3 regions of the Cobetia sp. LC6 genome follow, and region 1 is predicted to be linked to each of the others. Evidence: predicted binding sites of a transcription regulator. Region 1 holds the regulator's gene; each other region holds the start of a gene.
What was found. The regulator PhoB, encoded in region 1, activates phosphate uptake and scavenging genes when phosphate is short. The targets are predictions, from matches to a motif close to TGTCATANNNNTGTCANA.
Positions count from the first base shown of each region.

Region 1 (2,270 bases):
CCGAGCGCACGACCCTGCTGATCTTCATCGCCGGGGTCTACCTGATGCGCGCCGCCGGCTGCGTGATCAACGACTACGCCGATCGGCATTGGGACAAGCATGTCGAGCGCACGCGTGACCGACCGCTGACCTCGGGCCGCATCTCGGAGCGCGAGGCGCTGACACTGTTCGGGGGGCTGGTCGCGGCCGCCTTCGTGCTGGTGTGCTTCACCAACCTGACCACGGTGCTGCTGTCGATCGTCGCCGTGCTGTTGGCAGCCAGCTACCCATTCATGAAGCGCTTCCATCATCTGCCCCAGGTAGTGCTGGGCGCCGCCTTCGGCTGGGCGATTCCGATGGCCTTCGCCGCGACGCTGGAGGAGGTGCCGACCTACGGCTGGTGGCTGTTCGCGGCCAACCTGATGTGGACGGTGGCCTACGACACCGCCTATGCGATGGTCGATCGCAACGACGACCTCAAGGTGGGCATCAAGTCCACCGCCGTGCTGTTCGGGCGTGCCGACAAGCTGATGATCGGCCTGTTGCAGCTGGGCATGCTGGTGGTGTTGATCGGCATCGGCCTGCAGCTGGCGCTGGGCATCTTCTACTGGCTGGGGCTGGCTGCCGCCGCCGTCACCTTCGTCTGGCAGCAACGTCTGATCCGTGAGCGTGAGCGTGCGCCCTGCTTCCAGGCGTTCCTCAACAATCATTGGACGGGGCTGCTGATCTTCGCCGGTATCGCCCTGGCGACCTGGCCGATGAGCTGACTCCTGCATAAATATTCGCATTATTTAATTTAAAGCTATCCCTGCCCCCGGTTGCTCCCCAGCCCACGATTCATGCCTGCCTGCCGCGCCTCCAAGGCGGCTGGCAGGCTTGCGTGCAAGCTGCCATGCTGGCAGTTGTCATCTGGTTGTCATATAAGCGGGTTGTAATCGTCATCGACTTGTCATTCTGGCGCGTGCGCCGACTGCTGCATGGGATCTAGCGATGAGCTCCAAGACCGTACTGATTGTCGACGATGAATCCTCGATTCGCGAGATGATCGCCGTCGCCCTCGAAATGGCGGATTACCGCGTGCTGGAGGCAGACAATGCCCAGGACGCCCACGCCATCGTCGTCGATGAAAAGCCCGATCTGCTGTTGCTGGACTGGATGATGCCGGGCACCAGTGGCCTGGAGCTCGCGCGGCGTCTCAAGCGAGACGAGACCACCTCGGAACTGCCGATCATCCTGTTGACCGCCAAGGGCGAGGAAGACAACAAGATTCAAGGCCTGGAAGCCGGTGCCGACGACTACATCACCAAGCCCTTCTCGCCACGCGAGCTGGTCGCCCGTCTCAAGGCCGTGCTGCGTCGCACCACCCCCAAGGGGGTCGAGGAGGCAGTGGAAGTCGAAGGCTTGATGCTCGACCCGGCCAGCCACCGCGTCACCGCCCACGGCAACTCACTGGATGTCGGCCCGACCGAATATCGCCTGCTGCAGTTCTTCATGACGCATCAGGAGCGTGCCTACACCCGCAGCCAGCTACTCGACCAGGTATGGGGGGGTAACGTCTATGTCGAGGAGCGCACCGTGGACGTGCACATCCGCCGCCTGCGCAAGGCGCTGGGCACAGGCCATCAGCATCTGATCCAGACCGTCCGTGGCACCGGTTACCGCTTCAGCGCTCAGGCCTGAGGGATTCATGCGCTATTGGACCAACGAGCTATGGCGCCTCGGCTACCTTGCCGGTGGCTTCGGCCTGATCGGTGGCCTGCTGGGCCATCTGGGCTGGGGCCTGGCGCTGGGTCTGGCGCTGTATCTGTTCGTCCATCTCAAGCACTTGAAGAGCCTCTATACCTGGCTGATCACCAATCCCCATGAAGAGCCACCGCCCGGCGATGGTGTGTGGGGAGACCTGCTCGATCGTCTCTACCGCTATCAGAAGGGCCAGCGTCAGACTCAGGAGCGACTGCGCAGCATCCTCAACCGTATCCAGGAATCCTCCGAGGCCATGCGCGACGGCCTGGTGATGCTGGACAACCACGGTGACATGGAATGGTGGAACAGCGCTGCCGAGCAGCTGGTCGGTCTCAAGGCCAGCCACGACCGCGGCCAGCACATCACCAACTATCTGCGTGACCCCGCCTTCATCGACTACTTCAATCGGCTGGCCTACCGCGAGCCGCTGACGCTGCAGTCGCCGCTGTCTGACAACCTGACGCTGCAGATTTCCATCACCCTGTTCGGTGACAACGAACGTCTGGTCATGCTGCGTGACGTCACCCGCCTCTATCGCCTGGAAGAGA
Region 1 is NZ_JASSPL010000003.1:263,932-266,201, reverse strand. It holds gene ubiA (4-hydroxybenzoate octaprenyltransferase) at 1-746, shown strand, start outside; gene phoB (phosphate regulon transcriptional regulator PhoB) at 970-1,659, shown strand; gene phoR (phosphate regulon sensor histidine kinase PhoR) at 1,667-2,270, shown strand, end outside.

Region 2 (2,270 bases), on a different contig from region 1:
GCGCCTGACGGCTGGGCAGTCGAAGTCGTGCTGAAATTCAGTCGCGCAGCGTCGCGAGCAGTGACAGGCTGTGCTGGCCGAAGTCGCGAGTCGCCCAGTCCTGTGAGGCGTCACCGTCGCTGCTTTCCAGCGCCTCGACCAGTGCCACCGCGTGGATATGGCCGGGATGCTGACTGGCGGCCAGCCGTGATGCGAGCGCCGACAGAGCGGCCAGCGCGTGCGCGTACCACTTGAGGTCGTCTTTCGCCTGTCGGTCGGCGTGGGCATCGAGCGCATCGATGGCGGCGGACAGCAGCGCGCCGGGGTCAGTGGTATCCAGCGTCTTCTCATGCCATTCGCCATCACGCAGCGCCGCGCCGCGCTTGGCCTTGCTGGCATCCGCCGGACGCAGTGCCAGGTGGCTGGCCAGCGAATCCGCCAGCTGCCAGAGCACGGCTTCTCTCACCTCTGGGGCGAGTTCTTCGCCGCCGGTCAGCTCGAGCTCGATTTCCTGGATGGCCACCTCGCGACCACTTGCCTTCACCGCGCCAAGGTCCAGCGCCATCTCGACACCGACGGTGACCTGCTCGTCGCTCAGATTCTCGTCGCTGCATGTCGCCTTGACGTCGAGCTGCCAGGCATGACGCTCGAAATCGGTGCTGAAGCTGGGCGCGAGCGCACTCAGCAGCTGCTCGCGGGCGCCGTCTTCCAGCGCCTGCAAGGGCGGCAGGCCACGCAGGCCGTCGAGGTCGAGGTCGGTCTGGCCCTCGGGCAGCTCCCATTCCCATTCGCCGCGAGAATGCAGTCCGCCATGACTCTCGCCGCTGGTCTTGAGCGTCTGGCGCAGGGCCCCCGTGCTGTCGGCATTCTCACCACTCTGGCGCAGACGCAGCGCCATGCGCGCACGCTCCAGCGCATGCTCGGGGGTGTCGAAATAGGTGTTGGCCAGCCAGCGCCGCCTGGGGTTGACCGTTGCCAGCTCTGCAATGCTCGTCAGTGTCTCCAGAATGGCATCGCGATCAATGACGGGGTGAGACAGTGCCAGTTTGAGTTCGATTTCCTGCGCCATGATGGGCACTCCCTGTACGGATGAAAGAAGACGGATGCTGACGGATGATGGTGACAGCGGCGCCAGGACCGCAGAGCCTCCGGCAAGCATGGTGCATGGTGATCGAGGCTCATGCCTCTCATGCTCGCGCCTGGCCCGCGGCAAGGCAAGCACGGGAGGGGGGAGGCCATGCGGGTATCGGCTGTCGGCATAATCACATTTATATGACAGCATGATGACATTGAGGTGACAGCAATTGCCTGTCGTCACGTCCTTGGTTATATTAAGAATAGTGGATCAAGCCAGTGACCACGGGTCCTGCCGCTACATGACAATCTCTCCTCTGGAATCCTTCGTGTTCCCCCGAACTGCCGCTGTTGTTGCGTAAAGTACAACAGCATGGCGGTATCATGACGTTATGATGAAAGTTATGTGATCGTCACAAAGGCTTTGCTACACTCCGCGCGTCAACCCTTAACGCCGACGGCCACTATGGTAACGACCAACCCTTTCTCTTCGATGTTCGGGCGCTCGCCTTTCAAGGCGCTGCACACCCACATCATCAAGACCGACGAGTGCGCCCAGCACTTGCTGACCTTCTTCGACGCCTGCGAGCAGGGTGATTGGGAGCAGGCAGCCAGCATTCGCAAGACCATCAGCGGGCTGGAGCGTGAAGCGGACGAGTTGAAGACGCAGCTGCGCCTCAACCTGCCCAACTCGCTGTTCCTGCCGGTCTCGCGTTCCGACCTTCTCGAGCTGATCCATGTCCAGGATTCCATCGCGAATGTCACCAAGGACATCGCCGGGATCATGCTGGGTCGTCATATGCAGATACCTTCCGCACTGGTGCCCGCCATGCGTGAGTATCTCAAGACTGCGGTCGAATCGGTCTGCCAGGCGCGCCGTGCGTTGGGTGAACTGGAAGACCTCGTCGAGTCCGGTTTCGGGCGCAACATGAGCGAGCTGGTCGACAAGCTGATCAACGAGCTGCATGAACTCGAGAAGCAGTCCGACGAACAGCAGATCGCCATCCGCCAGACCCTGTTCTCGCTGGAAGCCAGTCTCCCGCCCGTCGATGTGATCTTCCTCTACAAGATCATCGATTGGGTCGGCGATGTGGCTGACCAAGCGGAAAAGGTCGGTACCCGACTGCAGATCCTGATGGCGCGCTGAGCGCCATCAGGACGTCCTGCCATCTGTCCAAGAGTCTTCTATGTCCATCATTGCTCAATACGGCGATGTG
Region 2 is NZ_JASSPL010000002.1:145,489-147,758, reverse strand. It holds gene QQF40_RS03910 (CYTH domain-containing protein) at 38-1,048, opposite strand; gene QQF40_RS03905 (TIGR00153 family protein) at 1,520-2,200, shown strand; gene QQF40_RS03900 (inorganic phosphate transporter) at 2,241-2,270, shown strand, end outside.
Region 2: QQF40_RS03910 (CYTH domain-containing protein) is a predicted target of PhoB. The motif match lies at 1,251-1,268, and genes of this name have one in related genera.

Region 3 (2,270 bases), on a different contig from region 1:
CCGATCAGGCGCTGACGCTTCATCAGCATGCGGCCCAGATCCAGCTCATCCATGCGCCCGCCCATCAGGCCGATCAACACCATGCGGCCGTCCTGCTTCAGCACCTGCTGATTGTCGGCCAGATAACCGCCGCCTACCGGGTCGAGAATCATGTCGGCACCGCCCCAGTCGTTCACGGCCTCGACGAAGCTGCCATCGTGGCGGTTCCAGCCGGCATCCGCGCCGAGGCGCAGGCAGGTCTCCAGCTTCTCCTGGCTGCCGACGGTCACGAAGCACGGATGCCCGAACAGCCCGCAAAGCTGGATGGCGGTAGTACCGATACCGCTGGCACCTGCGTGCAGCAGTACGCGCTCCTTGTGCTTGAGATTGCCCTCGATGAACAGGTTCAGCCAGGCGGTGGCGAACATCTCCGGCAGGGCGGCGGCGTCTCTCAGGCTATAGCCCTCCGGCACTGGCAACACCTGCAGGGCATTGACGACCACCTCCTCGGCATAGCCGCCACCGGACAGCAGCGCACAGACCGGATCACCGACCTTGAAGCGCTCGACGTGGCGGCCAACCTCACGAATGGTGCCGCTGACTTCCAGTCCCAGAATCTGACTGGCGCCTTCGGGGGGCGGATATTGGCCGGCACGCTGCATCAGATCGGCGCGATTGACGCCGGCCCAGGCTACTTCGATACGCACCTCATCCGAGGCAATCCCGTGCGGGGCCTCGGTTTCCTGCCAGACCAGTGATTCATTCTCGACGGCTATCGCAAACATTCGCTCTCTCCTTGGCGTGGCAGTCGCGCTGCCTGTTCGTACGCGGATGATCTCTGTGCCGAGGCGCATCGGCCGCGGTCCACGTGGGCGACTGTCATCTCACTGTACGGGGACTGTGACGCATCTGTCATGAAGTGGCGCGAACCTGACGTGATATCAAGCCCCATGATCCAGACATCGCGCTCCGCACTCCGTGCGGCCAAGGAGAGAGCATGATCGATACTGCCCGCGTCATCGCTGCCAAGTATCCTGCCTTTGCCAAACGTCACCCGCTGATCCGACGGCCAGCTCTGGCCATGCTGCGACGCCTGGTGCATGAGGGGGAGATCAATGCCTTCCTCGGCGAGAACTCGGACCAGCGCGGCTTTGATTTCATTGACCGCGTGCTCGATCACTTTTCCTTCGGCTACTCGGTGTCCTCGCGGGAGCGCGAGAACATTCCGGCCTACGGGCGTGTCGTCATCGTCGCCAATCATCCGCTGGGGTCATTGGATGGACTCGCGTTGCTCAAGCTGGTCGGCGAAGTGCGCCGCGACGTCAAGATCGTCGCCAACGACATCCTGATGAAGGTCGAGCCGCTGGCACCCTTGCTGCTGCCACTGGACAACCTCAGTCGACGTGGCTATCGCAAGAGCAGTGGTCAGATCTGCGATGCGCTGATGAATGAAGAGGCCGTGATCATCTTTCCGGCCGGCGAGGTCTCGCGTGCAGGCCCGACCGGGCCGCGCGACGGCAAGTGGCTGTCGGGTTTCCTGCATTTCGCGCGCAAGACCAATGCGCCGGTGCTGCCTATCCACGTCAGCGGTCGCAACTCGACGCTTTTTTATACGCTGTCGTCGATCAACCGCAGTTTCGGTACGCCCCTGCTGGCCCACGAGATGTTTCGCCAGCGCGAGCGTCAGCTCAAGCTGCGCATTGGCGAGCTGATCCCGCTGGAGCGCCTCGACAGTGATGCCCTCAATACCAATGCCAAGACGCGCCTGCTGCGCAAGCACTTGTATCGCATCGGGCGCGGCAAGCGCGGCCTGTTCGTGACCGAGAAGGCCATCGGCCATCCGGAGGAGCGCCAGGCGCTGCGTGAGGAACTGACGCCCTGTGAACTGCTGGGCGAGACCCGCGATGGCAAGAAGATCTATCTGTTCGACGCCTTCCCCGGTTCCAGCGTGATGCGCGAGATCGGCCGGTTGCGCGAGATCAGTTTCCGCCGGGTCGGCGAGGGCACCGGCGAGCGGCGCGATATCGATCGCTATGACGCCCACTACCGGCATCTGGTGCTATGGGATGACGCGGATCTCGAGATCGCCGGCGCCTACCGCATCGGTGAGGTACGCAAGATCATGGCGGCACATGGCGAGAAGGGACTCTACAGTCCGACTCTGTTCCGCTTCGCGCCAGAGATGTTCGAGCGCATGCAGGACGGTCTGGAGCTGGGGCGCAGCTTCGTGCAGCCGCGTTACTGGGGGCGGCGCAGCCTCGATTACCTGTGGCAGGGGCTGGGCGCCTATC
Region 3 is NZ_JASSPL010000019.1:44,095-46,364, reverse strand. It holds gene QQF40_RS16510 (NAD(P)H-quinone oxidoreductase) at 1-764, opposite strand, end outside; gene olsF (bifunctional ornithine lipid synthase OlsF) at 977-2,270, shown strand, end outside.
Region 3: olsF (bifunctional ornithine lipid synthase OlsF) is a predicted target of PhoB. The motif match lies at 879-896, and genes of this name have one in related genera.